One region of the Kocuria sp. PD6 genome, then DNA from elsewhere that is predicted to be linked to it. Evidence: riboswitches for the same ligand, from Rfam matches in the RefSeq annotation. Region 1 holds a riboswitch; each other region holds the start of a gene.
The links. Region 1 has a riboswitch for S-adenosylmethionine ahead of Q9R22_RS05855 (LLM class flavin-dependent oxidoreductase). Riboswitches for the same ligand answer to the same signal wherever they lie in the genome.
Positions count from the first base shown of each region.

Region 1 (9,886 bases):
CCGGAGGCCCACGGCCCCGTTGCGATCGAGCGAGCCGACGGCCGCTGCCCTGACGATCACCACGGTCACGACGCACACCAGGACCGTGCTGAACGACAGCATGATCACTCCGAGCAGGTCCTCGTCCACGGTTCCCTCCGGGTCACGGGCATTTCCCCCACCCTATGAAACAACCCATCCATCTCGTGCTCGATCAGGTCACCGTGCCGCCAACAGGTGGCACTCGGGGAAGCGATGTTCTGCGTCCGGGCGACTGACGGTACGCCAGGCCTCCGTGAACCCGGCATGCTTCATATGATCGGCCATCACGTCCGGATGCCAGCGCCACGCCGGAGCCACGGCGTGATCGAACGAGACCACGGCACGCTCTCCGTCGAGTGCTTGGAACGCCACCATGACCACCCCTCCGGGTGCCATCACGTCCGCCCAGGAGTCCAGGATGCCGGGGAGCCGCGCGGGTGGCACGTGGATCAGACTGAACCGCGCAAGAACGGCGGCCACTCGGCGGTCAGGCCCCGCTGCACCACCCCACGACGTGGGATTCGCATCGCCGGCTTCGAAGGCGACCTCCGGGTACGATGTGCGCGCGATACCCAGCATGGATTCGGACGGGTCCACCCCCACCACGTGCAGACCCCGCTCGGACAGTGCGGCCGTGACGTGGCCCGTGCCGCACCCCACATCCATCGCGGGGCCGGGCGCCCCTGCCGCGATGACGTGATCCGCGAAGGCCTCCACCGCGCGCCGTTCGAGCGCCGTGCGGAAGGGAGCGGGAAAAGCCTTCTCGTAGTCGTTCGCCAAGTGGTCGTAACCGGGTTGCACGCGTTCCACTCTCACACGGGGGTCCCGCCCTGGCAACGGGCGAGGAAGCCGACGACGCCGCCCTGCCGGACCTGCGGGACCGGGCGCGAGCGGCGTCGTCGTTGGAGGGAGGTGTCAGCCCACCAGCTCGCGGGACGGCGTGTCCGCGACGGAGGGCTCGCCCACGAACGCGCCGCGGTACTTCGCGGCGGGGTGGGTGTCCTTGACCCGCGGCTGGCCCTCGCCGTAGAGGGACTCGCGCAGGGTGGTGCCCTCGTACTCGGTACGGTAGCGCCCGCGCTTTTGCAACTCGGGGACCACGTACTCGACGAAGTCCTCGAAGGAACCGGGGCTCACGTGGTAGGCCAGGTTGATGCCGTCCAGGCCGCCCTCGTCCACCCAGGTCTCGAGCTGATCCGCGACGGTCTGCGCGGAACCCACGAGCACGGCACCCATCCCGCCCAGGGCGCAGTGCTTGGCGATCTCCTCGCGCGTCCACTGCTTGTCCTTGGATTGCAGCGTGAACGGGGTCAAGAAGGACTGGATGGAGTCGGTCTTGATGTAGTTCAGGGCCTCGTCCTCGTCGAACTGGGACAGGTCCACGCCGGACCACCCACCGATGATCGCCTGGGAGGCCTCCAGGTCCACGTATTGCAGGTAATCGCGGTACTTCTCCTGGGCCTGCTCGTCCGTGTCCGCGACGACCACGGAGAGCATCGCGTAGATCTTGACGTCGTCACGGCTGCGGCCCTCGGCCCGAGCCCGGTCGCGGATCTTGTCAGTCACGAAACGCGTGAGGTCCGGGCGCAACCCGCCGATGAACACGGCTTCCGCGTGCTTACCCGCGAACGCCTGCCCGCGCGAGGAGGCGCCGGCCTGGAAGATCAGCGGCGTGCGCTGCGGGGACGGTGCCGTGAGCCCCGCCCCGGGAACGGTGAAGTGCTCCCCGCTGTGCCGGATGGGGTGGACCTTGGTGGGATCCGCGTAGACGCCCGTCTCACGGTCCTGCACCACGGCGTCGTCCTCCCACGAGCCCTCCCAGAGCTTGTAGCACACGTCCAGGAACTCCTCCGCGATCTCGTAGCGCATATCGTGCTCAATCTGGCGCGGCAGACCCTGGTTCTCGGCGGCGGAGGGCAGGTAGGAGGTCACCACGTTGAAGCCCACACGGCCCTTGGTGAGGTGGTCCAGCGTGGCGTACTTGCGGGCCAGGGTGTAGGGCTGCTCGTAGGTCACCGCGCTCGTCACGCCGAAACCCAGGTGCTCGGTCACGGCGGCCATGGCCGAGACCTGCATGAACGGGTCGTTGACCGGGACCTGGGCCCCGTCACGCACGGCCGGAGCCGCGGAGTTCTTGTAGATGTCGTAGATGCCCACCACGTCCGCAAGGAACAGGGCGTCGAACTTGCCCCGCTCCAGCAGCTTGGCCAGCTCCGTCCAGTACTCGATGGTGTTGTACTCGGTGGCCCGGGACCGCGGGTGGCGCCACAACCCGAAGCTCTGGTGATCCACGCAGGTCATGTCGAACGCGTTGACGGAAATCCGTTTGCTCATCTCGGTCAGCCCCTCAGCAGGAACACGACCCGCGCCCCGTGCACCACCTACGGCGGCCTACCTTGCGGGTCCAGCGCGCTTGTGTGGCGCCGTACTTGCCGCATGCGGTGTGTCATGCGGCCCGATCCTCACCTGGGGCACCCCGCTACGGGAGAGGGTTGCCGTCCGACAAGCCAGGGCTAAACGTCGGCACTCGTGATCGTTGTGGCATCGATCCTAACGGGGATCCCCGGTCCTCGGAAACACCTGGGGTTACGGCACGTCACGACGGCGCCCCGGCGCGTCACACGATTTGCACCCGCGGGCTCCCGGCCCGTTCAATGGTGGGGTTCCCATCCGGAGCGGCTGAGAGACCTGGCTCGTTGACGTCGCAGCAACCAGCCCCACGCGGGCAAGGTGCTAATGCCAGGAACGATGGAGTTGATGAATTGAGCCATATCCTCACGCGCCCGGAATCTGCCGTCGACGCCGCGGCGGTCACCTTCGACCGGGTCGGCAAGTCCTTCCCCGCACACCACGGAGCGCATGTCCACGAGGTCCTGAGGGACGTGACCTTCACGGTGCGTCCGGGCGAGATCGTCTCCGTCCTGGGCCCCTCGGGGTGCGGCAAGTCCACCCTGCTACGCGCCGTGGCCGGGCTCGGCACGGCGAGCGAGGGCGAAGTCCGGATCGACGACTCGGTGGTGCGCGAGATCGACCCGCGCTGCGCCGTCGGCTTCCAGGAACCGCGGTTGCTGCCGTGGCGCAGCGTGGCGCGCAACGTGGCACTGGGTCTGCCCCACGGGACTCCCGCCCAGGAGGGGAAGCGGCGGGTGGCGCAGCTGTTGGAGCTCGTCGGCCTGTCCCACCACGCGAATCACCGTCCCTCGGAGATATCCGGGGGCATGGCACAGCGCGCATCCCTCGCCCGGGCCCTGGCACGGAACCCGCGGGTCCTGCTGTTGGACGAGCCCTTCGGGGCCCTGGACGCCCTGACCCGGATCAGGATGCAGGATCTGCTGCTGGACGTGCACCGCGCCGATCCCACGACCGTGCTCATGGTCACCCACGACGTCGAGGAAGCCCTGGTGCTCTCCGATCACGTGGTGGTGCTCGCGCGGGAAACGGCCACGGGCCCCGCGACCATCGCCGAGATCATCTCCCCCGAGCTGGCCCGCCCGCGCTCCCGCGAGGACAGTGAGATCACCGCACTGCGCGCCCACCTGTTGGCCCTACTCGGCGTGGAGCGCTGAGCGCATGGCGCAGTTGTCCCGACGCCGCGCACTGCAGGCACTCGGCCTGTCCGCGCTGGCGCTGCCCCTGAGCGGATGCGTCATGGAGGGCGAAGGTCCGGGCCGCGGTGTGGCCGGCGGTTCCGCGCACGAGATCTACCTGGACTACGCGACCTACAACCCGCTGTCCCTGATCATCAAGGCCAAGGGCTGGCTCGAGAAGGTCGCCGGCGCCCACGGCCAGACCGTGACGTGGGTGTACTCGGCCGGTTCCAACAAGGCCAACGAGTCGCTACGCGCCGGGGTCGTGGACGTGGGCTCCACGGCAGGTTCCGCCGCACTGCTCGCGCGTGCCAACCGCTCGCCGATCAGGACGATCGACCTGTTCTCACAGCCCGAGTGGTCCGCGCTCGTGCGCACCCCGGACTCCCCCGTGCGCACCGTGGCGGACCTCGCGGGCACGTCCGTGGCCGCGACGAAGGGCACGGATCCGTACTTCTTCCTCCTGCAGTCCCTCGGCGCGGCGGGCATGAGCGCACAGGACGTCACCGTGGTGAACCTGCAGCACGCGGACGGGCGCACCGCGCTGGACACCGGTCAGGTGGCCGCATGGTCCGGACTGGACCCCGTGATGGCCGCCGCGGAGAAGGCGGGGGACGTGCTGTTCCACCGGCAGTTGGAGTTCAACACGTACGGGTTCCTCAACGCGAGGGAGGTGTTCCTGCAGCTGAATCCCACGGGTGCGCAGGACGTGGTGAACACGTACGCCTACGCGCGGCAGTGGGCGCTGCAGCACCCGGAGGAGGGGATCGCGATCCTCGCGGAAGGCGCGAGCATCGATCGCGACACCGCCCGGCGGGTCTGGCAGCGCACCCACCTGGACATCGACCCCGTTCCGGGCCCCGAACAGCTCGCGGTGCTCGAGCGGGTCGGGCCCATCCTGGTGGAATCCGGGGACGTCTCCTCGCAGCAGGACGTGGACGAGGCGCTCGCGAACATCGTGGAGCAGCACTACGCACAACACGCCGATGCGGCCGCCGTGGCCCAGGTGATCGAAGGGAAGCAGTCCTCATGAGCACTCACGACACCTCCTCCGCCGCACCGCGGTCCTCGGACGGCGCGTCCTCCGAAGCAGCTGGCGTCACTGCGGTGGCCACACTGTCCGACGACAACGGACGCCACGAGGCGGGCGCGGTGGCACCCGGCGACGTCGCACCCCCATCAGACACCCCTGCCGCGGCGGATTCCCGCACGCGTCCCAGCGCGCTGCGCAATCCTTGGGCCCTGGGGCTGATCGGGATCGTCCTGCCCGTGCTGCTGGTGCTCGCGTGGCACACCCTCTCCACGAACGGGACCTTCTCCCCCGTGCAGTTGCCGCGCCCGTCCGCGGTGCTCGCCGCGGGATGGGAGCTGCTGCGCAGCGGTGACCTGTGGTTGCACGTGGGGATCTCCACGCAGCGCGTGATCGTGGGCTTCCTGATCGGCAGTGGGCTCGGGCTGTTGCTCGGCGCGTTGCTGGGGCTCTCCCCGTGGGCGCGGGCCATCGGCTCGCCCACGATCGGCGCGCTGCGCGCCGTGCCGTCCCTGGCATGGGTGCCGTTGCTGTTGCTGTGGATCGGGATCGGGGAGAACTCCAAGGTGACCCTGGTGGCGATCGGCGCCTTCTTCCCGGTGTACACCACGGTGTCCGCCGCGCTGCGCCACGTGGACCAGCACCTGATCGAAGCCGCACGGTCCTTCGGGCTGCGCGGGGTCAAGCTCTTCACCACCGTGCAGTTGCCCGCGGTGCTGCCCTCCGTGATCTCCGGGCTGCGCCTGGCCCTGGCCCAGGCGTGGTTGTTCCTGGTGGCCGCGGAACTATTGGGCTCCTCCATGGGCCTGGGATTCCTGCTCACCGATTCGCAGAACAACGGCCGCACGGACCGGTTGCTGCTCGCGATCGTGTTGCTGGCCGTGCTGGGCAAGCTCACGGACGCCCTGCTCGGCATCTTCGAGCGGTGGACGCAGCAGCGCTGGAGCGTGGCCGGAACCAGGTGACAACCCGCCCGGTTCCCGCCGGCGCCCGCCGTTCCACCGCGGCCCGGTCGTTCGACCGGGGGCCCGGCCGTTACAGACACCGACCGTTCGGATCGACATCACAGGAGGACTCGTGACCGGTACGCACTCGTACTCAGACCCCGCTCACCCCACACCGAACCCGGCGTTGATCTCCGACGACGCCCGGGTGCAGTTCTGGGTCGAGCAGGCCGGGCGGCTGGACTGGGCGCAGCCGTGGCACACGGCTCACCGGTTCGAGAAGCCGCAGCGCACGGGTGAGGACCACGACGGCAACCCCACTTACACCGTGCCCGAGATCGCGTGGTTCGAAGGCGGGAAACTCAACGTCTCGTACAACTGCGTGGACCGCCATGTGGCAGCCGGGCGTGGTCAGCACGTGGCCCTGTACTTCGAGGGTGAACCCGGGGACCGCCTGGTCTATACCTACGCGGACCTGCAGCGTGAGGTGTCCAGGGCCGCCAACGCCCTGCTCGAACTGGGCGTGGAGAAGGGCGACCGCGTGGTCATCTACCTCCCGGTCATCCCGGAGACCGTGATCATCACGCTCGCGTGCGCGCGCATCGGGGCGATCCACTCGCTCGTGTTCGGCGGGTTCTCCGCAGAAGCCCTCAAGTTCCGGGTCGAGGACACCGGAGCCAAGGTCCTGGTGACCACGGACGGGCAGAACCGGCGCGGCGCCGTCGTCCCCGTGAAGACCAATGCGGACGAGGCCTGCAGCGGTGAGAACAGCATCGAGCACGTGATCGTGGTGCGCCGCACGTCCCGGCCCGGGCGCACCGATCTGCCGCGCGGCACCCGGGGCCTGCATTCCAAGGACGAGGAACTCGTGCCGTGGACCCCCGGGCGTGACGTGTGGTGGCACGAGCTCACCGCGGGCGTCTCGGAAGTCCACGAGCCCGAGGCGTTCGACGCGGAGACGCCCCTGTTCATCATCTACACGTCCGGCACCACGGGGAGGCCCAAGGGCCTGGTCCACACGATGGGCGGATACATGGTGCAGACGGCATACACCCACGCCCTGCTGTTCGACCTGCTCCCGGACGTGCCCGACGCGTCCGGGGTGCTGCGCCCGGAGGAGCTGTCCGCCGTGAACGACCCCGCCAAGGTGGACTCCACCGTGCACTGGTGCACCGCGGACCTCGCGTGGGTCACCGCGCACACCTACGAGATCTACGGCCCGCTGGTCAACGGCGTGTCCCAGGTGATCTACGAGGGCACGCCCAACACCCCGGATTACGGTCGCCACTTTGAGATCATCGAGCGCTACGGCGTGACCAACTACTACACGGCACCCACCCTGATCCGCTCGCTCATGGGCGCGTTCCCCAAGGGGCTGCCCCCGGTCTACAACCTCTCCTCGATCCGGTTGCTCGGCTCCGTGGGCGAGTCCATCAACCCGGAGGCGTGGCGCTGGTTGCGCGCCCAGGTAGGCCGCGACGAGGTGCCCTTCGTGGACACGTGGTGGCAGTCCGAGACGGGCTCGTGCGTCGCGTCCCCGCGCCCGCACGATCCGCAGTTCGCCCGTCCCGGCACGTTCGACGAGGCTGCAGCGCACACCTCTCCCAAGCCCGGTTGCGCTACGCGTGCGGTCCCCGGCGTATCTGTGCGGGTACTGGACGAGGCCGGTGAGGAAGTGGGCCCCAACCTGCAGGGTTACGCCGTGATCGACAAGATCGGCCCGTCCATGGCCCGCACGGTATGGGGCGATCCGCAGCGCTACCTGTCTTCCTACTGGGCGGCCTACGGCGAGCGCGGTTGGTTCCGGGCCGGCGACGGCGCACGCACCGATGACGAGGGCGACCTCTACATCCTGGGGCGGGTGGACGACGTGATCAACGTGAGCGGGCACCGGTTGTCGACGATCGAGATCGAATCCGCCCTGGTGACCCACCCCCACGTAGTGGAGGCCGGGGCCACCCCGATCCGCGACGCGGTAACGGGCCACGCTATTTTGGCGTGCGTGGTGCTCACAACGGATGCGCAATCGCTGTCCGCGGACGAGGTCCGCGAGGAGCTGCGCGCGCACGTGGCCCGGGAGATCGGCCCGATCGCCAAACCGCGCGAGGTCATCGTGGTTCCGGATCTGCCCAAGACCCGTTCGGGGAAGATCACGCGCCGCCTGCTGACCCAGCTCTACGAGGGCGAGCAGCTGGGCGACCGTTCCTCGCTGCAGAACGAGGAAGCGCTAAACGCGATCGCGGAGGTCTTGGCAGGGCGTGCTTAGCTTGACCACATGAGCTTGTTGCCCCGATCCCACGGCGGTCGCGGCTGGGTCTGGTTGGCGTGTGCGGCCGGGGTCGTGCATGCCGGATTCAGCCTCTACTGGGCTTTGGGCGGGCACTGGTTGCTGGACACCGTGGGGCAGTGGACGGTACGGCTGTCCTACGAGGCACCCCTGGCCGTCGGGCTGGGGCTGGGCATGGTTTCGCTTTTCAAGCTCATGGCAGCCGTCATCCCAGTGGCGGAAGCCTACGACAGGGTGCCCTGGCGGCGGTTCTGGCGGGCCATAAGTTGGGTGGGTGCCGTGGTCCTGGTGGTCTACGGCGGGACCAACACGGTGATCAGCAATGCCGTGCTCATCGGGCTCATCCGCCCGGCCACCGGATACGAGCGACTAGCCATGATCGGTCACGCATGGTTGTGGGATCCACTGTTCCTGGTCTGGGGTGCCGCGCTGCTGATCCATCTGTGGCGGTCCCGGCCGGCGCGGACGCGCCCGCACGGCACACGTGAGTCACTTATCGGGAGGTGAACATCCGCACGAAGGAGCCGACCGGGGAACCCACGCCACCAACTGCGGATGACCACCACCCAGGCTTCTTCCTGATCTGCGGGCATGACCGCGTGTGACCCCGCGAACTGTTATGCCCCGAAGGAACTTCTAAGATGGCTCAGTGATGAATTCCGCCGCGCAGCCCTCGACCGAGCGACCCGTCACCGGCACTACCCGCACGGCCACAGCCCCCGCGGACGCGTCCGTCACTGCCGGGATTGCTGCCGTGGCCGGCGATGCCTGGCAGCGCATGTTCGGGGACACCCACAGCTCCGACCTCAAGCTCGCCATGGCCGCCTCTGGCACCGTGTTGAGCGTGTTCACTGTGGGGCACATGGCCGGGAACATGCAGGTCTACCTAGGCCGGGACCACTACAACGAGTACGCCGAGTTCATTCGCACGGTGGGCGCGCCGGTGCTGCCCCGCAACTCCGTGCTGTGGGTCGTGCGTATCGGGTTGATCGGAAGTGCTGCGACCCATGTGTTGGCCGGAACCGAGCTCACGCTGCGGGCCATGAGCGCCGAGGGCCGCGCGGTGGCGGATGCGCTCCGGCCCATCACGTGGCGGGTGGGCGCCGCCGCGCAGAAGGTGCTGCGGGGTGGCTTCCCCCTCGCGCCTCCCCCGAGCGGGACGCAACGGTACCGGAAAGCGGCGTTCAACGGCGCCTTCCTGGCCAGCCGCTTAGATGGCCACGCGCCACGTCAGCGCCCCCGGGGCCGACGCCGCTCCGTCCCCCGGATCATCGCCCGCTCGATGCGCTCCACGGGCGCGGTGCTCGGACTGTTCACGGTGCACCACGTGCTGGACCTGACGGCGGGCGCCCGGCCTGCTGCTTCCGTAAGCCACACCCACGGTGACGCGTACGGCAACCTGGTGGCGAGCCTGTCCCGGCCGTCCGTGGCGGTGTTCTATACGGCCTCGATGGCCGCGCTCGCCGGACACATGATCCACGGCTTGCGGACCGCCGCGATGGACACCGGGGTGACCGGAACCGCGCGACGGGTACGACAGGTGGACACGATCGCTAAGGCCGTGGGCGGCGTCGTCGCCCTGGGGAACGTGAGCATTCCCGTGGCCGTACTGACCAAGGTGGTGCGCTGATGCTGTTGACCGTTCACGTGTGGCGCCAGGCGGGCGAGGACGAGCCCGGTGGCTTCGAGACCGTCCACCCCGTGCAGGCCCGCGAGGAGATGAGCGTGCTCGAATTGCTCGATGCCGTCAACGAGACGCTCGAGCGCCAGGGTACAGAGCCGGTGAGCTTCGACGACGGCTGTCGCGAGGGCATCTGCGGCAAGTGCGGCGTGACCGTGGACGGCGTGGCCCACGGGCCGGAGAAGAACCGGGCCTCGTGCACTCAGTCGCTCAGGGCCTACCGGGACGGGGACGAGATCTTCATCGAGCCCCTGCGCGCGGGAGCGTTCCCGGTCAAGAAGGACCTGTCCGTGGACAAGAAGGCCCTGCGGCGCGTGGCCAAGGAGGCCAAGTTCC
Region 1 is NZ_JAUZUS010000005.1:34,715-44,600, reverse strand. Features, by position in the region: gene Q9R22_RS05865 (SdpI family protein) at 1-129, opposite strand, end outside; gene Q9R22_RS05860 (trans-aconitate 2-methyltransferase) at 199-837, opposite strand; gene Q9R22_RS05855 (LLM class flavin-dependent oxidoreductase) at 937-2,364, opposite strand; SAM riboswitch class IV at 2,442-2,556, opposite strand; SAM riboswitch class I at 2,685-2,776, shown strand; gene Q9R22_RS05850 (ABC transporter ATP-binding protein) at 2,784-3,587, shown strand; gene Q9R22_RS05845 (aliphatic sulfonate ABC transporter substrate-binding protein) at 3,592-4,641, shown strand; gene Q9R22_RS05840 (ABC transporter permease) at 4,638-5,603, shown strand; gene Q9R22_RS05835 (AMP-binding protein) at 5,716-7,848, shown strand; gene Q9R22_RS05830 (DUF3995 domain-containing protein) at 7,858-8,376, shown strand; gene Q9R22_RS05825 (succinate dehydrogenase cytochrome b subunit) at 8,522-9,499, shown strand; gene Q9R22_RS05820 (succinate dehydrogenase/fumarate reductase iron-sulfur subunit) at 9,499-9,886, shown strand, end outside.

Region 2 (9,886 bases), on a different contig from region 1:
TGAGCACGGTGGCCTTGCCCGAACGTAGATCCGCGTCCACCGATTTGCCGGTCAGTCCCGGGTCACCGAACGTCCCCAGGACGTCGTCCACCACCTGGTACCCCACGCCCAGCATGGCACCGGCCTGGGCCAGCCGCTCCGCGACGTCCGCGGGAGCACCCGCGAGCAGTGCGCCGGCCCGCAGCGGGGCCTCGAACGAATACGTGGCGGTCTTGAGCCGCTCCATGTCCAGGATGTCCTGCACCCCGGGGTGCTCGGCGCCGAATCGATGCAGGGACAACAGCACGTCATCCAGCTCCCCGGCCGCGGAGGCGGTCACGGCGTCGAACACCACGTCCGCCACGGCGCGACACCGCGCGAGGTCCGATGCGCACGTGGTCGCGAGCCGCAGTGCCCCTGCCAACAACAGGTCCCCCGCGAGGATCGCCGCCGAGGCCCCCGCGTGTTCCGCTTCGTGTTCGGGTGCGCCGGCGCGGGCCGCGTCACGGCGGAACAGCTCTCCCACCGTGGGCACGCCCCGGCGCAGCCAGTCGCGGTCCACCACGTCGTCGTGGACCAGCAGGGCCGCGTGCAGCATCTCGAACGACGCCGCCAGGCGCACGCACTCGGGGTCCGGCGCCTCTGTCTCCCGGTCGCCCGCCGTGTGGTTCCCATCCCCGGCCGCATCGCGCGCCCCCGGCGTCTCCGCGGCATCCCCGGCGTCCGGCGCAACGAGCGGGTCAGGCGCGCTCGATCCATCCGGAGCGCCCCCGGCGAAGGAGGACCACGCGATCCAGGTCAGTCGCGGTCGGATGAGCTTGCCGCCCACCATGTGCTCGCGCACCCGCTCCCACAGCACTCCGAAACCCGGGCTCGTGGGAACACTGTTCGCGGGGGCCGCGAAGAACGCGTCCAGCTCCTCCCCCACGGCGGTGCGGAAACGGCACCATGCGGCGTCGTCGGCGGGGGCGATACTCGGGGAGGCCGCAGGATCGGTAACGGACGGGATCCCGGGAGCCGCTCGGTGCGAGTCACGGGACCGGGCGGTGCGTACGCGCTCGGTCATGACCCACCCACCCCGGGATCGTCCCGGGACGCCTGGTCCGCGCGCCCGCGCAAGTCTTCCAAGTACTCCTCCAGACGGGACTCGGTACCTCTCAGGAACCGGAGAACGGCCTCACGCCCGGGCTCGTCCAGGGCGTCGAGCTCGTCCTCGACCATCCCGATCACCGGCACCACGTGCTCCCGGGTCCGCTCCCTGGACGAGGTCACCGCGCGCACGGTCATCCGGCGTCGATCCCCCTCCACGGGCTCCCGGACCACGTGACCCGCGCGCACCAGACGGTCCACCACCGCGGTGGCGGAGGCCGTGGTGATGTGCAGCGCATGAGCCAGTTCCGTGGGCCCCATGGAATGGACCATGAGCATGGCCATGGCCGCGTAATCGGTTCCCTTGAGCCCCAAGATGCGGCGGATCTCGTACGCGATCTCCGCGTTGAGCACGACCACCCGGCGCAGCGCACGCGACTGCGGGCTCACCGGCCCGTACCACGTTGCACTGCTCTCCATCGCGTTCCTCGCGTTGTGGATAACTAGACAATCTAGTAAACATCATGCTGCACGTGCGGGGGACGTGTCCACCCATGTCACGCGGGTGGAAAACGTTGTCCGCACCTGCCTTGTCGCGGTCATCGGCCGAGAACGCCCTGTCCTCAGCGGGTGATGGACGCGCCCCGTAGTGTCACATCAGACTGCGCAGGGCCCGCAGGACCGCCCCGCCGTAACCACCGTCGAACCTGATCGCATGCACCAGCAGCGGCGGCAACTGGTACCACGGCACCCGCTCGTGCCAGCCGTCCGCGAGGGGGTAGACGTCGTCGTACGCCGCGAAGCATTCCCGCCCGAAACCGCCGAAGAGCTGCATCATGGCCAGGTCGTACTCGCGGTGTCCGTAGAACGAGGACGGATCGATGAGCCAGTTCGTCCCGTTGCGATCGACCACGCGGTTGCCTGCCCACAGGTCACCGTGCAGCAGGCTCGGGGGCTCGGGAGGGCCCGCGAGTTCGTCCGCTCGCGGCGCCACGCGCGCCAGCAGGTCCGACGCCGCGGGGTCCAGGTGTCCCGCGTCGATCGCCGCGCGCAGTAACGGCTCGATGCGGCGGTGCAACAGGAAGTCGGCCCAGTCGTCCGTGGGCGTGAGATCCACCGGGAACGAGCCGATGCTTTCCGGCAGCTCCGCCGAGAGCCACCCGACGTGCGGGGCTCGCGCGCGGTGGATGGCCGCGAGACCGGCCCCCATGCTGCGTTCCGTGGCACGGTCCTGCCGTCCGGGACCCTCGTCGATCCACTCAAGCACCAGGGCCTCATCGCCCACGTGATGCACCCTGGGCACCCGCACCTCGGCGGGGGCGACGGCGCGCAGCGCCTCGAGTCCCGCCGCCTCCAACGCCAACACGCCCGCCGGGGCACCCGGCATGGTCTTGGCGAACAGGGGCCCGTCCGGGGTCTCGAGCCAGTAGGCGTGGGCGGTGTCCCCGCCGCTCAGGGGACGGGCATCGCTCACACGCAGGTCCGCGACGATCTCACCGGGAAGCTCATCGATGGTGGCCATGCGTCTTGTCTACACCATGCCGCACAGCGCACCACCCCGCGCCCACCCGCTACCCCGAGCGCACCCCCCGCCCGACACCTAGCTCCGCCTCACCCCCCTCTGCTTTTACTGAGCTAAAGCAGTCTTGAGACACCCCCAGGTGCTTTTACTCCACTAGGCATCACGTGCCGCGACACGGATCGCCGATCCCTGCAGGGTGAACACCCTCTGGCACAATAACGTCGTTGCAAATGCACCGACATGATGCCGGGTGCTTCCTCCGAGACCCGGGACCGCGATGCCTGCCGAGACCATTCACCATCCTGCCCGCCGCCGGTGGGCCGCCGGTCCGAGGGCCCGTGCGAGCACCGTCGTCCTGGCGAGCTTGTTCGCCCTGACCGCGTGCGGCGGCGCCGCAGAGTCCGCGCCCACCCCGGACGACTCGGTGGCCACGGTGGAACGCGTGGTGGACGGGGACACCCTGGACGCCACGATCGCGGGGAAGTCCACGCGGGTGCGGCTGCTGAACATCAATACCCCGGAGGTCGCGCAGGACGGTCAGCCCGGCGAGTGCCTCGCGGACGAGGCCACGGCCAAGCTTGAGGACCTCCTGCCCAAGGGAACCACGATCCACCTGGACTACGACGTGGAACGCACGGACCGCTACGGGCGCACCCTCGCCCGAGTGACCCGCGACGACGACGGGTTGAACGTCAACCAGGCACTCGTCAAGGCGGGCCTGGCAACGCCCATGACCGTGGGCGCCAACAGCACGTACCGGCGAGAGATGGACAGCGCGTACAACGTGGCCCAGGCCATGCAGGTCGGTTTCTTCGACCCGAAGCAGGACTGCGCGCCGCCGGGGGAATCCGCATCCCCCGGCACCACAACTTCGAGCACCGCGAGCCCGAGCGCGACGCCGAGTCCCACCCCGTCCTCCACGCCCACTCCCACGCCGACGCTCGAGGCGCCTCCCGCGGTCGTGGAGGACGAGGTCGCCGTGGGCGATCCGGCACCCCAACCCAATCCCGCTCCGCAACCGAGCTACAACTACAACCCCGCCCCCGCGCAGCCCGCGGCACCTCAGCTACCGGCCGCGCCCCGGGTACCTGCTGCCCCGCAGCTGCCGGCGGCACCCCACGTGCCCCCGGCTTCCGAGAGTGATGGCGGCTATCCCGGTTACACCGGCCCCCGGTGCTACGAACCGGGAGGCAAGGTCTGGCACCCGTGCTGAGTCGCTGATGACACGCCAAGGCGCGCCCACCCGGTCGGTTGACCGGGTGGGCGTCCCTGCTTTTCGCCGCGCTTTCGTCACGCGGGTGCACCGGCGAGCCGCCGGATGCACGGCGGCCCGAACTCAGGGTTCCTGCGTGGACGACGTCGCTCCCGGCAGGTCCCGGGGGTCGTGACGACCGGGGTTGGCGGTCGCGCTGCGCAAGGGGGACGGCGTCGTCCGCGGCGGGCGTGATGCCGTAGATGACCGCCATGTTCACACCCGGGGCCTGCCCCGACAACGGGCCGGCGGCGATCCGCAACGGAGTGCCATGTGCGTCGCGCGCCCCGGGGAAAGTCCCCAGCGTGGTCTCGTGCGTGGGGATCGCGGGGCTCGCGATGCCGGCGTCGGGCCGCAGCGACAGCATCAGGACCTTCTCGTGGCGGGCAACCCGGACGTCCCTCGTACGGTACTCGGGGGTGGAGGTCGCGGACGGAGCCACGGTCCAGTTCGTCGGGTATCGGAAACTCGTGGTCCCGCCCGGGGTCGTGAACGTCTGGGTGAGTGCCCCGGCCGTCACCGCCGCCTCGCTCGCGGTGGGCGTGGCGGTGACGGAGGGCGACGGCGTCACACTGTCCTGCTCCGAGGCTTCCGCGGTCGACGGCGCGACGGCTATCGAGCGCAAGACCCAGTTCTCGGCTCCCAACTCGGGCATCTTCATGTCCTGCACGTCGTGGGGCAGGATGACCACGGCAGGGCCCAGGTGCCCCCGTGCGGTCCATTCCGCCCGCTTGGGAAGACGAGCGCGGCGGGAGGCCGGCGGTTCCGTCATCGTTCGTGGGCCTCGTCACGGGGCTGTGCTACGCTTACTCGTAACAAAGGATCATGAGTCCCGGTGCGAAGCTCTGGCTAGCCGGGCGGCAACCCTCCAGCTGTAGTGGGGTGCCCCAGATGAGGATCCGGCCGCCGCGCAACCGCGTGGTCGGCAAGTACGGCGCTCGGAGCTCGTCCTCCGGCGTCCTAAGGCCGGAGGATTTTTTATATGCCCGCACCCCTCGCAGCGTCAGAACCCGCGCCCGTGACTGGCCCGCCCACGGGGACGTCCTGGCTGGTCCGGCGCCCGCGCCGCTCCACGCTCGTCTCGTTCGAAGTGTTCCCGCCGCGGCCCACCGGAGACCCGGACACTGTGTGGCGCAACATCGACGCCATGGCCCAGGCCGGGCCGGATTTCTTCTCCGTCACCCACGGTCACGCCGGCCATCACGGCGTCTCCCGCGAGGCGCTGCGCCACCTGCGCCGCACGACCAAGACCCCGGTCATGGCGCACTTCACGTGCGGTGGCACGGACCGCGCGGGTCTCGAGCGCGCCGTGGACCAGTTGCTGGACGACGGCGTTCGCGACCTCCTCGCGCTGCGCGGCGACCCGCCCCTGGGTACCGGGGAATGGCGGACCCCCGCGGGTGGCCTGGGCCGGGCCTCCCAACTGGTGGAGCTGATCCGGGACGTCGAACGACGTCGCTTCGGCACCGGGTTCCGCCCGGGTCAGCGACCGCTGTCCGTGTCGGTGGCGTGCTACCCGTCCCCCGCGCGAGGCCGCGACTTCGAGGCGGATCTCGCGTCCCTGTGGGACAAGCAGGAGGCCGGCGCGGACTACGCGATCACGCAGGTGCTCTACGAACCCGAGGACTACGCCACGTTCCTGGAACGCGCGCGCTCGGAGGGCATCCACATCCCCGTGGTCGCCGGGCTCATGCCGCTGAGCAACCCGCAACGGTTGCAGCGCATGACCGAGATCACCGGGGTCCGGGTCCCGGAACGCCTCACCCGGTTCCTGCGCGCCGACACTCCTGAGGAACTGCGCCACCGAGGGGTCGCGGCCACCCTGTCCCTGATCGACGACCTCATGGATCTGGGCTGCGCCGGTTTCCACCTGTACACGTTCAACCGCCCCGAGGCGGCGCTGACCATCCTGGAGCATCTGCGGGTCCGGGATGCCGCACGCGAATACCGAGGCCGCAGCCCCGCGGCCTGACCGCCGCACCAGCCCCGACCGACCCGTGAACCGATCGTGTTGGCTTCGACCGCCGCATCCGGGCAGGCCGAAAACCGTTCGTAGCGGCACCACCCACGCTGACGTTCCCCTTACCCCGCCGCGCCGGAGCACACCCGTTGCCGCGGCTCATCACACCCCCTAACCGCCATACCCCACACCAGCTCCGAGGAGTTCCCATGAGCACCCAGCCCGTCCCGTTCCCCGCCGCCACGATCCTGGGCTACCCCCGCATCGGCCCCGACCGCGAGCTCAAGCGCGCACTCGAGTCCTATTGGAAGGACCCGCAACAGCACCCCGCCACCACGGTGCTGGACACCCTCGCCCGGTTGCGTGAGCGCACCGCCACGCGATTGTCCGAACTCGGCCTCACTGCGGATCACGCTGTGCCGTCCGAGGGGTTCGCGGTGGACCACGTCCTGGACACGTCCCTGGCGCTGGGCGCGGTTCCCGCGCGGTTCATCGCGGACGGCTACGAGCCCGCCGCCCCGGACACGCCCCGCGGGATCGAGCTGATCACGGCGTTGTCCCGCGGCACCGATCGGTTGGAGCCGCTCGAGATGACCAAGTGGTTCGACACCAACTACCACTACTACGTACCCGAGATCGGCCCGGACACCCCGTTGCGTGCGAACCCCGAGAGCCTCGTGTCCCGCTACCGGACCACCCTCGGGACCACCGGGATCACCACCCGCCCGGTCCTCGTGGGCCCCGTGAGCCTGCTCTTGCTCTCACGCTCCGAGACCACCGATGCCGTCGCGAGTCACCCCCTGCAGCGCCTCGACGACGTCGTGGCCGAATACGCCGCGATCCTGCGAGCCCTGGCCGAGGCCGGCGTCGAATGGGTGCAACTCGACGAGCCGGCCCTCGCCGCGGACGGGTGGAGTGTGGAACGCACCGAACTCGTGGCCGCCCTCGAGAGCGCCTACACCCAACTCTCGAACGAGCAACAGCGCCCCGCGATCCTCGTGACGGTGGGCTACGGCGATGCCGGCGAGGACGCCCAGCTCGCCCTGGCCCACACGAACGTCGATGCCCTGGCCATCGACCTCGACCGCGGGGACGTCCCCGGCAAGGAGGCACTCGAGGCATGGGGCGAACGCCCCGTCGTGGGCGGCGTCGTGGGCGGGCGCACCGTGTGGCGCACCGACCTCGCGCGCGCCGTCGAGACCCTGGACCGGCTGCGCGCCGCGGCCCGCGGGCCGGTGGCCGTGGGCACCGCGACGCCGCTGCTGCACGTCCCGCACGACGTCGCCCGCGAGACCGCGCTGGATCCGGACGTCACCAGCTGGGTCGCGTTCGCTGACCAGAAGGTGACCGAGGTGGTCGGGCTCGCGCGCGGCGTCGAGCACGGCTGGGATGCCATCCGGGACACCCTGGACGAGGACGCCACGATCCGCGCGGCCCGCGCCGAGCACCCGGCAACTCACAAGGCCGAGATCCGCGAGCGCACCGCCGCGGTGCAGGACGCGGACCGCCAGCGCGCGGACGCCGAACAGCGCCGCGCTGCCCAGCGCGACCGTCTGCGCTTGCCCGTGCTGCCCACCACGACCATCGGATCCTTCCCGCAGACGCCGCAGATCCGCAAGACCCGGGCGGACCACCGCGCGGGGCGGATCACGGAGGCCGAGTACACGGACGCGATCCGCGCGGAGATCGCCCACACGGTGCGCGTCCAGGAGGAACTGGGGCTCGACGTCCTGGTGCACGGCGAACCCGAGCGCAACGACATGGTGCAGTACTTCGCGGAGGGCCTGGACGGTTTCGTGACCACGCAGCACGGCTGGGTGCAGTCCTACGGATCGCGCTGCACGCGCCCGTCGATCCTGTTCGGGGACGTCTCGCGCCCCGCGCCCATCACGGTGGACTGGACCTCGTACGCCGCGTCCCTGACCGAGCGCCCCGTCAAGGGCATGTTGACCGGGCCGGTCACGATCCTCGCGTGGTCCTTCGTGCGCGACGACGCTCCGGCCGCCGAGGTCGCCGACCAGGTCGCACTCGCCCTGCGGGACGAGATCGCGGATCTCGAGCGCGCGGGAACGCCCGTGATCCAGGTGGACGAGCCCGCGCTGCGCGAGCTGCTGCCCCTGCGGGCGGCCGAGCGCCCGGCGTACCTCGAATGGTCCGTGGGGGCGTTCCGCCTGGCCACGGGCGGGGCGGCCACGGACACCCAGATCCACACCCACCTGTGCTATTCGGAGTTCGAGACCGTCCTGGACGCGATCGACGCCCTGGACGCGGACGTCACCACGCTCGAGGCGTCCCGCTCCGGTTCGGGCATCGTGACCGGGCTCGCGGCATCCGACTTCCCTCGGGACGTGGGTCCCGGCGTGTGGGACATCCACTCGCCCCGGGTCCCCACGTTCGAGGAGGTCGCGGGGCGCATCCGCCACGCGGCGCACGAGATCGGCGCCGAGCGCGTGTGGGTTAACCCCGACTGCGGGTTGAAGACCCGCGGCTGGCCCGAGACCGAGGCCGCACTGGACCGGCTGGTCGCCGCGGCGGTCACCGTGCGCGCGGAACTCTCCGCCGACGACGCCGCTCGGACGGCCGGCGCGCCCGCAGGTGCACCGGCGAACGTGGACCCGAACGACGCGACGACCGTGTCCGGGAGCGTCACTGTCGCCGCGTCGTCGACCCCTGCCGCGGATACTCCGGCGCAGCGCTGATTCACCCGTAAGGGAACGTCCACCCGGTGGCCGCCGCCGCGCGGCCACCGGGTGCGCCGAGGAAGGAAGAAGACCATGACCGCAGCCACCCCCGCACCGCTGGGCACACCCATCGTCCGGCCCATCCACCACAGTGCCGCGTACGCGTTCGAGACCCTGGCCGACGCCCGCGAGGTCTTCGCCCAGCGCGCGAGCGGTTTCACGTACGCCCGCACGGGTAATCCGAACGTCGCGGCGCTCGAGGCCGAGGTCGCGCGGCTGGAGGGAGGGGAATGCGCGGTCGCGACGTCGTCGGGACAAGCCGCGGTGAGCCTCGCTTTGCTCACGCTGACCGGGCCCGCGAAGGACGCGCACGTCGTCGTCTCCTCGCGGATCTACGGCGGGACGGTGGACCTGCTCACGGACACCCTCGCGGACACGGGCCTGGAGGTCACGTTCGCGGATCCCCGCGAACCGCAGCAGTGGGAGGATGCCCTGCGCCCCGGCACGCGCGTGTTCTTCCTCGAATCCGTGGCCAATCCGCTCACGGAACTGCCCGAACTCGAGGCGATCGCGGAGATCGCGCACCGCAACGGTGTGGTCGTGATCGTGGACAACACCGTGGCCACGCCGCACCTCTACACTCCCGGGCGCCACGGTGCGGACCTCGTGGTGCACTCGGCCACCAAGTACCTCTCGGGACACGGCGGGCCCCTGGGCGGTGTGCTCGTGGACACCGGGGCCTTCGACCCCACCGAGGACCCCGAACGGTGGCCGTGGCTGACCCGCAAGCACCACCGCTGGGGGGACCGTTCTCCCGTGGAGGTCTTCGGTGCCCGGCGTGCGCTGCTGGGTGTCGCCCGGTGCAAGTACCTCAACGACCTGGGCCCGTGCATGGGCGCGACCACGGCCCACGAGATCCTGCAGGGCATCACGACCCTGGGTGTGCGCGTGGAACGCCAGTCCGCCACGGCGGAGCGACTCGCCCTCACCCTGGCCGAGCATCCCGCGGTGGAGCGTGTCCACCACCCCCGCTTCGGGGATCCGCGACAGCAACAGCTGCGGGAGACCGGCGGCTACCGCGGGGTGGGCGGCGTGTTCTCGATCGACCTCAAGGGAACCCCGGAACAGGTCGAGCATGCCGTGAACTCGCTGCGTCTGATCAAACTCGCGGCCAACATCGGTGACGTCCGCACCCTCGTGGCGCACCCCGCGAGCATGACCCACTGCCGCCTCACGCCCGAGCAGTTCCGCGCGAGCGGGATCACCGAACGGACCCTGCGCGTGAGCGTGGGGCTCGAGGACGAAGCCGATCTCACGGCCGATCTCTTCCAAGCCCTGTCGGTCATCGCCCCGGCGCACGCACCGCAGCTCCGCTCGGCGTCGACCACCGCGGCCCACTGAGC
Region 2 is NZ_JAUZUS010000012.1:70,375-80,260, forward strand. Features, by position in the region: gene Q9R22_RS11405 (polyprenyl synthetase family protein) at 1-1,045, opposite strand, end outside; gene Q9R22_RS11410 (MarR family winged helix-turn-helix transcriptional regulator) at 1,042-1,548, opposite strand; gene Q9R22_RS11415 (fructosamine kinase family protein) at 1,721-2,590, opposite strand; gene Q9R22_RS11420 (thermonuclease family protein) at 2,955-3,803, shown strand; SAM riboswitch class IV at 4,664-4,780, shown strand; gene Q9R22_RS11425 (methylenetetrahydrofolate reductase) at 4,825-5,814, shown strand; gene metE (5-methyltetrahydropteroyltriglutamate--homocysteine S-methyltransferase) at 6,012-8,501, shown strand; gene Q9R22_RS11435 (aminotransferase class I/II-fold pyridoxal phosphate-dependent enzyme) at 8,577-9,884, shown strand.
Region 2: it holds a riboswitch for S-adenosylmethionine, as region 1 does, so the genes downstream of both, Q9R22_RS11425 (methylenetetrahydrofolate reductase) here and Q9R22_RS05855 (LLM class flavin-dependent oxidoreductase) in region 1, are expected to answer to the same signal.

Region 3 (9,886 bases), on a different contig from region 1:
GCGGCAACGACATGCTGCGACCCGGTGCGGATCCGGACGACATCGCGGTGCGGCTCGACGCCGTGATCGAGAAACTCGCCGCCACGGGTGCCACGGTCACGATGTTCGACGGCCCGGACATCGGCAACACCCCCGTGCTGCGCAGCATCCGCGGGCGCGTGGCGATCTTCAACGAGAACCTGCGCGTGGTGGCCGCCCGGCACGACGCCGTGATGGTGGACCTCTGGGGACTGCAGCAACTGGGGGAACCTGCCATGTGGGCACCGGACCGGTTGCACTTCTCGCCCCTGGGCCACCAGCTCATCGCGTGCGAGGTCCTGGACTCCCTGGGGGTCGAGCACGACCTGGTTCCCGGCGAGCTCGGGGACCGTCCCGTGCGCACGTGGCGCGAGGCGCGTCGCGAGGACCTCGTGTGGGCCGGGAAGTACCTGGTCCCGTGGGTCGGCCGCCGGATCCGGCGTCGCAGCTCCGGGGACAACATCACCGCCAAGCGCCCTTCGTTCGGGCGCACCACGATCCCCGGTGCGGGCGAGGGCATTCCCGGCGAGGACCGGGAGGGCTGAGCCGGCCCGGGCCCACTGGGTCTCCCCGGCCAGGCCGGCCCATCAGGGCTCCCTGCTCAGTCTCGCAGCACGGTCTCCCGCAACAACATGCCCACCTGCGGGGTCTCGATGAGGAACCCGTCGTGCCCGCTCGGGGACGTGATCGTGTGCAGCTCCTGCTCCCCCGGCAGCGCGGCCACGAGTTCGGCGGATTCCGCGGGGAAGAACAACCGGTCGGAGTCCACCGCGGCCACGAGCCACTCGCACCGCGTGCGGGCTAGGACGTCCCGTAGCTCGCCGCGGCCACGAGCGACGTCGTGCGACATCAAGGTCTCGTTGACACTCAGGTACGAGTTCGCGTCGAAGCGGCCCGCAAGTTTGGACGCCTGGTGGTCCAGGTAGCTCTCCACCTGGTACCGACCGCGGTCCGCAACGTGGGTCGCATGCGGGTCCTCGCGGGGCTGGGGTTCGCGCCCGAAGCGCGTCTCGAGCTCGTGCGCACTGCGGTACGTGATGTGCGCGATCCGCCGCGCGAGCCCCAGACCGGCCTCCGGGTACTCGCCCGCGTAGTAGTCCCCGCCCCGGAAGTTCGGGTCCTGGCGGATCGCGAGCGCCTGGGCCTGGCCCCACGCGAGCTGCTCGGCACCCACCCGGGCGTTAGCCGCGATCACGGCGCACGCGGCCACCCGGTACGGGTGGGTCACGGCCCACTCGAGGGCCCGCGCCCCGCCCATGGACCCGCCGATCACGAGCCGCCACCGGGAGATCCCGAGCGCCCGCGCGAGCAGCGCCTCCGCGGCCACCGAGTCCCGCACCGTCACGCGCGGGAAGCGCGAGCCCCACGGGGTGCCGTCCGGTGCGGGACTCGAGGGCCCCGTGCTGCCGTAGCACCCGCCCAGGATGTTGGCGCACACCACGAAATAGCGGTCCGTGTCGATCGCGGCGCCCGGGCCCACGAGCCCGTCCCACCAACCGTCCGCAACGGCGGCCGCGCCCTCGGGAGCGCTCGCGGCGTCCACGTGTCCCGCGCCACCGCGCGCCGCGTGCGTGTCACCCGTGAGCGCGTGCTCGATCAGCACCGCGTTGGAACCGTCCGCCGCGAGCTCGCCCCACGTCTCGTACGCGAGGTGCACGTGCGGCAGCCGGAACCCGGACTCGAGCACGAGCTCACCGAGCTCGGCCCTCCGTACGACGCCGTCGCAGCGCGTGCGCGGCCCGTTGCCCACGACCGTCATGGTCAGTTCCCCGTGTCCTCCGGCGACGACGCCGCGTCGCCGACAGCACCGCCGCCCGCGGCCACCGCGGCGAATCCGGCCTCGAGGTCCGCGAGGATGTCGTCGATGCCCTCGAGTCCCACGGACAGTCGCACGAAGCCCGGCTCGACGCCCGCGGCGAGCTGCTCCTCGTCCTTGAGCTGGGCGTGCGTCGTGGAGGCGGGGTGGATCACGAGCGAGCGCACGTCACCGATGTTCGCCACGTTGGAGTGCAGGCTCAGGGCGTCCACGAACGCGACACCGGCGTCCCGGCCGCCGTCGAGCACGAAGCCGAGCACCGACCCGGCGCCGTTGGGCGCGTACTTCAGGGCGCGGTCGTGCCAGCGCGAGGACTCGAGACCTGCGTAGGACACCGAGCGCACCTCGGGGCGGGCCTCGAGCCACTCGGCGACCTTCTGCGCGTTGGCCACGTGACGTTCCATGCGCAACGACAGCGTCTCGATGCCCTGCTCGATCAAGAACGCGTTGAACGGAGAGATCGAGGTCCCCAGATCGCGCAGCAACTGCACGCGCGCCTTGAGGACGTATGAGAGGTTGACGCCGAAGGCACCGTCCGCACCGAGATCGCGGGCGTAGACGAGTCCGTTGTACGTCTCGTCCGGTTGGTTGAAACCGGGGAAGCGCTCGGGGTCCCGCGAGTAGTCGAACGCTCCGGTGTCCACGATGAACCCGCCGATCGCCGTGCCGTGGCCGCCCAGGAACTTGGTGGCCGAGTGCAGCACGATGTCCGCGCCCCACTCGATGGGCCGCACCAGGTAGGGCGTGGCGATCGTGTTGTCCACGATGAGCGGGACACCCGCCTCGTGGGCGATCCCGGCGATCGTCTCGATGTCGAACACGTCGTTGCGGGGGTTCGGGATGGATTCACCGAAGAACGCCACGGTGTTCTCGCGCACCGCGTCCCGCCACTGCGCGGGATTGTCCGGGTCCGAGACGAACGTGGTCTCCACGCCCATGCGCGGCAGCGTGTGCTTGAGCAGGTTGTACGACCCGCCGTACAGGGACGGGCTGGCCACCACGTGGGTCCCGGCGCCGCCCAGGTTGAGGATCGCGAGCGTGGCCGCGGCCTGCCCGGAGGAGACCATCAGGGCCCCCACGCCGCCCTCGAGGGACGCGACCCGGTTCTCCACGACCTCCGTGGTGGGGTTGGTCAGGCGCGAGTAGATGGGCCCCATCTCCTCGAGCGCGAACCGGGCCGCCGCCGTGCGGGCGTCCGGGAACACGAAGGACGTGGTCTGGTGGATCGGCAGGGCGCGCGACCCGGTCACAGGGTCGGGGTTCTGGCCCGCGTGGATCTGTCGGGTTTCGAACGACCAGCCCTGGGGATTGTCGGGGGTGGGAGCGGTGCTCATGGCCGTACTCCTTCTCGGAAGGATCAGGGGTCCGGTGGCGATCCGCACGGTGCCCGTGCTGTGACCGGGCACCAATGACCCGCGCTTGCCGCATGACGTCGGTCGACGCCACGGCCAGGTCCTCACCCAGGGCACCCCACCGCGGATGGGAGGGTTGCCGGTCAGCTAGCTGGGGCTTCGCGCTGACTCTCGTGACCTATTACCTCATTGTCCGAACCCGGCGGGGCGGGAGTCAAGCCGGGGACGCTGCGAGCGGGCTCGGGGTCAGTGGCCGCTCGTTCCTGCTGTTCCATCTCCCGGGTGTGCAGTTCCCGGTCCTTCGTCTCACGTGGATGGAAGTAGAACAGACCCGTGAGCACCGCGATCACGAACACCGCGAGCATCACGAAGAACAACGGCCTCACGCCGGTCAGGTAGATGACGGGGATGGCCAGCGCCGTGACCAACCCGCCCCCGAAGAACGGTTCGAACACCAGCTGCTTGTCACCGAACGCCTCGAACACCGGGTCTTGGCCTCCGGGTCCACCACGCGCATGAGGATCAGCCCGGTGGCGGTCACACCCATGGACGGGTGGAAGTCACCGATACCGCGCCCGAACCAATAGCGACCGATGATGCGGGGTGCCAACCACAGGAAAATGGCCACGTTGAACGCGATGCCGACCACCGCCAGGATGGTGAACGCCGCCAACCACGGCCGCGATGGACATGTGCCGGGAGAACGGTTCCACGGAGGACGGGCGGCTGGTCATGGTGCCGGCGGGGTAGTACTCGTCGCTGCGGAACAGGCTCTGGACCCAACCCACCTTGACGCGCACGAACTTCCCCAGGAACAGGGCGACTCGGAGGATCAGGAGTGTGAAACCGACGGCATTTGCGGACACGGGAACCACCTCGTAGTGATCGGGATCGATATCGGTCTCAGGTCATATAGCGAGGGTTCGGTCGGAGACTCCCCGGCTGATGCTGCGAACTCCAGCCTCTGAGACGCGCGTCTCGTTGACCTGGACCCACACAGTCCCCGCCCGAATCAGCCGTCCCGATGCCAGGTCTCGGGAGGTGCGGAGAGCCAGCCCTGCCCACCGGAGCGGGCGGCGCAGGTCACACACTCGCCGGGCTCGCGCTCGATTTGGTGGCCCGTGTGGCCGGTGTCACCATGGCGTCATGAACTTGGATCACGTTTCCTTCGCGGCTCAGCCCGACGGCCTCGAGGCCACCACCGAACGCATCGCGAACCGGTTGGGGATCGAACCGGTCAAGGGCGGTGTGCACCCCCGTTTCGGCACCCGGAACATGATCCTGCCGCTCACCGACCACCAGTACGTGGAGGTCGTCACGGTGCTCGAGCACCCCGCCGCGGAGAAGGCGCCGTTCGGTCAGGCCGTCCGTGCCCGTTCCGACGCCGGCGGCGGCTGGCTCGGCTGGGTCGTAGAGGTCCCCGACCTCGCGCCCTTCGAGGCCAAGCTGGGCCGCCCCTCCGTGCCCGGTGGCCGGTTGTTCCCCGACGGTCGGCAGCTCGAATGGCATCAGATCGGCGTGAAGGGTTTGATCTCCGACCCGCAGTTGCCGTTCATGGTGCACTTCGATTCCGAGGACGAGATGCACCCGTCCCAGGCGCGGATCACGGACGTCCGGTTGAGCGGGATGGAGATCGCCGGCTCCCCCGACCGCGTCACGGAGTGGCTCGGCGGTCCCGTGGAGGACGTCCTGGGCTCGCTGGACGTCACCTGGTGCGCCCCCAACGGCACCCCCGGGGTCATGGCCGTCTCGTTCGACACCCCGGACGGCACCGTCACCATTTGATCTGGTTCCCTTCGGTGCGGCCGACGACGCCGCTCCGCCCGGTCTCCGGCATCAGCCCGCGAGCAGTTGCGGGGCCAGGAAGCCCACGGTGTCCAGGAGGGCGTGGGCGATCAGCAGCGGCATGAGTCGACCGCCGCGGCGGTAGAGCCACACGAACACGAGTCCCATGACCAGGTTCCCGAGCGTGGGTCCGAACCCCTGGTACAGGTGATAGCTGGCCCGCACCACCGCGGAGGCCACCGCCACGAGCCACCACGACCATCCGAGGGATCGCAAGCGCTCGCACAGGAACGCCACCACGATCATCTCTTCCACGATCGAGTGGCGCAGCGCGGAGAGCACGAGCAAAGAAACCGCCCACCAGGTCTGCTCCATGGTGGATGTGGTGATCTGCGCGGTGATCCCCAGGGACCGGCCCACCTGATAGAGCACCAGGGTGCCGCCGCCCATCACCGCGAACAGGCCCATTCCCCACAGCGTGTCCCACGCGGGTCTGCGCCCATCCACCCCGATCCTGCACAGCACGCCGGGGATCCCCCGCGCCACCCCGGCCATGAGGTACAGGGCCAGCAGCACGGGGACGAGCGCGAAGCCGATGCCCGTGAGCTGACGCAACGCGTCGATCAGGGGGACGCTGCTCAGGGGCCGGTTGAGCGTCGTCGTGGTGTCGGCCAGCGAGGACCGCATGAGCACCTCGGCCAGATCCAGCACGGCGTAAACCGCGGACGCCCCGAGGGACACGCCGAGCACCAGGACGATCTGAAGCCACGTGTCGGTGCGCGACATAGCGCACTGCGAAGGGGTGGGAGTCTGCACGGGACCATTGTGGCCGTTCGCGAGCGGGACCACGTCTGCGCGTCCCCACCCGCCCCTAGACTGTGGGCATGACTTCCGAGCAGCCGTGCTATCCCGTGGCCCCGAGCCGCCCGGTGGAACGCACGTTCCACAGGCACACCTTCGCCGATCCCTACGAGTGGCTCCGGGACAAGGACTCCCCCGAGGTGCGCTCGCACCTGGCCGCCGAGAACGCCTACGCGGAGGCCACGACCGAGGATCTGGCGCCCCTGCGCGAGCGGATCTACGGGGAGATCAAGGACCGCACGCTCGAGACGGACCTGTCCGTGCCGTCGCGTCGCGGGGACTGGTGGTACTTCACGCGCACGGTCGAGGGCGGCGCCCACCAGATCTTCTGCCGCGTCCCGGTCACCGACCCCGCGCAGTGGACACCGCCCACCGTGGAACCGGGCACCGCACTGGACGGCGAACAGACCCTCCTGGACGCTAACGCCGCATCCCAGGAGCACGACTTCTACGCGCTGGGCGCCTTCAGCGTGTCGGAGGACGGCTCCAGGTTGGCCTGGTCCGAGGACACCGCAGGTGACGAACGGTTCACGATCCAGGTCAAGGATCTCGCCACGGGACAACTGCTCGCGGACCGGATCGGGCAGACCTCGTACGGCGCGTTCCTCACACCGGACGCCTCCCAGCTGATCTACATCGTCGTGGACGAGTCCTGGCGGCCGTGGCGCGTGTACCGGCACGTCATCGGCCGGGATGCCTCCTCCGACGAGCTGCTGTTCCAGGAGGACGACCCCGGTCTGTGGCTCGGGGCCGAGCTCTCCGCGGACAAGCGGTGGCTCATGCTGTCCTCGTCCTGCTCCGAGTACAGCGAGTACCGGATCCTGCCGTTGACCGAGCTGACCGGCTCCCCCACGGATGAGCCGGTCGCCGATGCGTCCGACGACGCCGCTGGGCCGGCTTCCCTGCCCTGGCGCGTCATGATCTCACGCGAGGACCGGGTGCTCTACGAGGTGGAACCCCTCACGGTGGCCGGCCAGGACTACGTGCTCCTGACCCACGACGCGCACGCCCCCAACGGCCGGGTGAGCCTCATGCCGCTCGGGCACGCGGGCCGTGCCCTCGCGGACCTCGAGCTCACGGACGTCATCCCGGCGTCGGAGGACGTGCGGATCGAGTCCTGTGTTCCCACCGCCACCCACCTGGTCGTGGCCCTGCGCGCGGACACCACGCCCCGGGTCCGCCTGATCCCGCGCCGCGCGGTGGACGAGATCGTTGCGGGCCCACGCGAGGCCGTGCCCTCGACATCGGACACGGGCTCAGGCCGCCTTGCGGACTCGGACGACGCCGCGGCGTCGAGCGCGGCGGCCGGTGCGGCGTCGCCGTCGCGGCTGGACGGGGCCGAGGCCGCGTTCGACGAGGAGCTCTACACGAGTGGCGTGCTCTCCGCGGAGTACGAGAACCCCGTGGTGCGGGTGTCCTACACGTCCTTCGTGACGCCGCCGCGCGTCTACGACATCCCCACGGCCGAACCCGGCGAGTCCGGGACGAACGAGTACGGCGTGGGCGAGCCCGTCCTGCGGCGCGAGGCCACCGTGCTGGGCGGGTACCGCAGCCAGGACTACACCGTGGAACGGGACTGGGCCGTGACCGAGGACGGGACCCGGATCCCCGTGAGCATCGTGCGCCGCGCGGACCTGGACCCCACCCGCCCCGCACCCGTGCTCCTGTACGCCTACGGGTCCTACGAGATCAGCACGGACCCCGGCTTCTCCGTGTCCCGGTTGTCGCTGCTGGACCGGGGCGTGATCTGGGCGGTCGCGCACGTGCGCGGCGGTGGCGAACTCGGCCGCGGGTGGTACGAGAACGGTAAGAAGGACACCAAGACCAATACGTTCACCGACTACGTGGCCGTCACCCGCCACCTCGCCACCCGCCCGGACGTGGACGCCCAGCGGATCGCCGTGATGGGTGGCTCGGCCGGCGGCCTGCTCGTGGGAGCCGTGCTCAACCTCGCGCCCGAGCTGTACTGTGCGGCGCTCGCGGCGGTCCCGTTCGTGGACCCGCTGACGTCCATGCTCATGCCCGAGCTGCCGCTCACCGCCCTCGAGTGGGAGGAGTGGGGCAACCCCGTGGACTCGGCCGAGGTCTACGAATACATGCGTTCGTACTCCCCCTACGAGAACCTCCGGGACGCGGACTACCCGCCCGTCCTGGCGGTCACGAGCCTCAACGACACCCGCGTGCTGTACGTGGAACCGGCCAAGTGGGTCGCCGCCCTGCGCACTCGTGCCCGGCACCCGGAGACCGTGGTGCTGCGCTGTGAGATGGCGGGCGGCCACGGTGGCGCGTCCGGACGCTACTCGCAGTGGAGGGACACCGCCTGGGAGTACGCGTGGCTCGCCCGCTACCTGGGGGTCGCGGACTGATCGGGGGAGCCGTCCGGGGCCAGGGCATCGCGGGTGGCGGGGCTGAGCCAGTCCCCCACCTCACCGCGCAGCACCAGTTCCGCGGCGGCCCTGGCGAGTGCCGAACTCGTCTGGAACCCGTACCCGCCCTGCCCCGCGAGCCAGAACATACCCGGTGCCACCGGGTCCCAGCCGCACACGGGGACGTCGCTCGGACGCTCCGTGCGCAGTCCGGTCCACGCCTTGACCACGCCCGTGATCCGCAGGCTGGTCTCCCGCTCGATCGTGGCGATCAGCCCGGCGACGGCGCCCTCGTGCGGTTGGGCGTCGCACGGTTCGCTGGGTTCGGCCTCCCCGAGCGAGATCATGGCGCCCGCGGCGTCGGGGCGGTAGTACCAGTCCTCGGCGGCATCGTCGACCATGGGGTGTTCCGGCGGCATGGGCTCGGCCAAGGTCACGAGGGCCGCCGTGCGCCGCAGAGGCCGTAAACCCTGGGGCGCCGCGCCGAACAGCGCTCCCACCTCGTCCGCCCACGCACCCGCGGCATTGACGACCGTGGCGGCACGCCCGGTCTTCGGCGGGGCGGCGTCGAGGGTCAGCTCCCACAGGTCCCCGGCCCGCCTGGCATCGGTCACCCGGCTGTTCGTCCGGATCTCGACGCCGGCCGCCAGCGCTCGCTCGCGATGCCATGCCACGAGGGCGGTGGCATCCGTGCGCACGGCGGACTCGTCCACGGCTGCGGTCCGGAAGCGCTGCGGGTTTACCCGCAGTTCGGGGCACAGCTCGAACAGTTCGGCGCCCTCAAGGGTACGCAGCCCGGGAACGGTCATGGCGGCCACGTCCTCGGGCGAGCCGGCGACGACGAACGAGCTGGGCCACGCGAGCGGAGCCGCCAGATAGTTGCCAGCTTCGAGCAACCGGGCAATGCTCCAGCGGGTGAGCTCGAGCACCGGTTCCGGACCGTAGCTCGGGATCAGTTGCTGCGCGGACCGGGATGACGTATGCATTGCCGCGTCCCGTTCCGCCTCCAACACGAGGATTCCCTCACCAGTCCCCCGGTGTTCCGCCAGCTCCGAGGCCGCGGACAATCCGGCGATGCCTGCTCCGATGATCGCGATCTCAGTCGTCATGACCTCATTGTGGCACCCCACAGGTCGCATCCCGGAAGCCGGAGAGGAATCCTCCGGCTCGGCAATCGGGGCCCCGCAGGATGTCGTGGCGTGACAGCCCACACCATGGGATCCGGACCGGTTCCGGGTACGACGAAGCCCCGCCCCACACCGGGATCGGTGCGGGGCGGGGCTTCGAGGGGTCAGCGGCGGACCTCGGTCCACCGCATCACCCGGTCATCGCGAGCGATGTGTGCCTGGATCAGGCGGGGATGTTCAGAACCTGGCCCGGGAAGATCAGGTTGGCGTCCGCCACGGTGCCGGAGTTGGCGGCGAACAGGGCCTGCCAGCCACCGTTGACGCCCAGCTTGTTGGCGATGGCGCCCAGGGTGTCCCCGGCCTGCACGGTGTAGGTGCCGACGGCGGGAACGGCCTGCTGCACGGGAGCCGCGGGAGCGGAGTAGGTCACGGCCGGGGCCTGGGCCACGGGGGCAGCCTGCTGCACCGGAGCGGCCTGGGCCACGGGGGCAGCCTGCTTCACGGGCGCGGCCTGCTGCACCGGAGCGGCAGCAGCCTGCTGCACCGGGGCAGCCTGCTTCA
Region 3 is NZ_JAUZUS010000001.1:103,168-113,053, forward strand. Features, by position in the region: gene Q9R22_RS00515 (SGNH/GDSL hydrolase family protein) at 1-563, shown strand, start outside; gene Q9R22_RS00520 (homoserine O-acetyltransferase) at 620-1,777, opposite strand; gene Q9R22_RS00525 (bifunctional o-acetylhomoserine/o-acetylserine sulfhydrylase) at 1,780-3,168, opposite strand; SAM riboswitch class IV at 3,245-3,365, opposite strand; gene Q9R22_RS00530 (hypothetical protein) at 3,330-3,671, opposite strand; gene Q9R22_RS00535 (hypothetical protein) at 3,747-4,052, opposite strand; gene Q9R22_RS00540 (VOC family protein) at 4,333-4,971, shown strand; gene Q9R22_RS00545 (CPBP family intramembrane glutamic endopeptidase) at 5,023-5,787, opposite strand; gene Q9R22_RS00550 (S9 family peptidase) at 5,856-8,198, shown strand; gene Q9R22_RS00555 (FAD-binding oxidoreductase) at 8,177-9,307, opposite strand; gene Q9R22_RS00560 (transglycosylase family protein) at 9,549-9,886, opposite strand, start outside.
Region 3: it holds a riboswitch for S-adenosylmethionine, as region 1 does, so the genes downstream of both, Q9R22_RS00525 (bifunctional o-acetylhomoserine/o-acetylserine sulfhydrylase) here and Q9R22_RS05855 (LLM class flavin-dependent oxidoreductase) in region 1, are expected to answer to the same signal.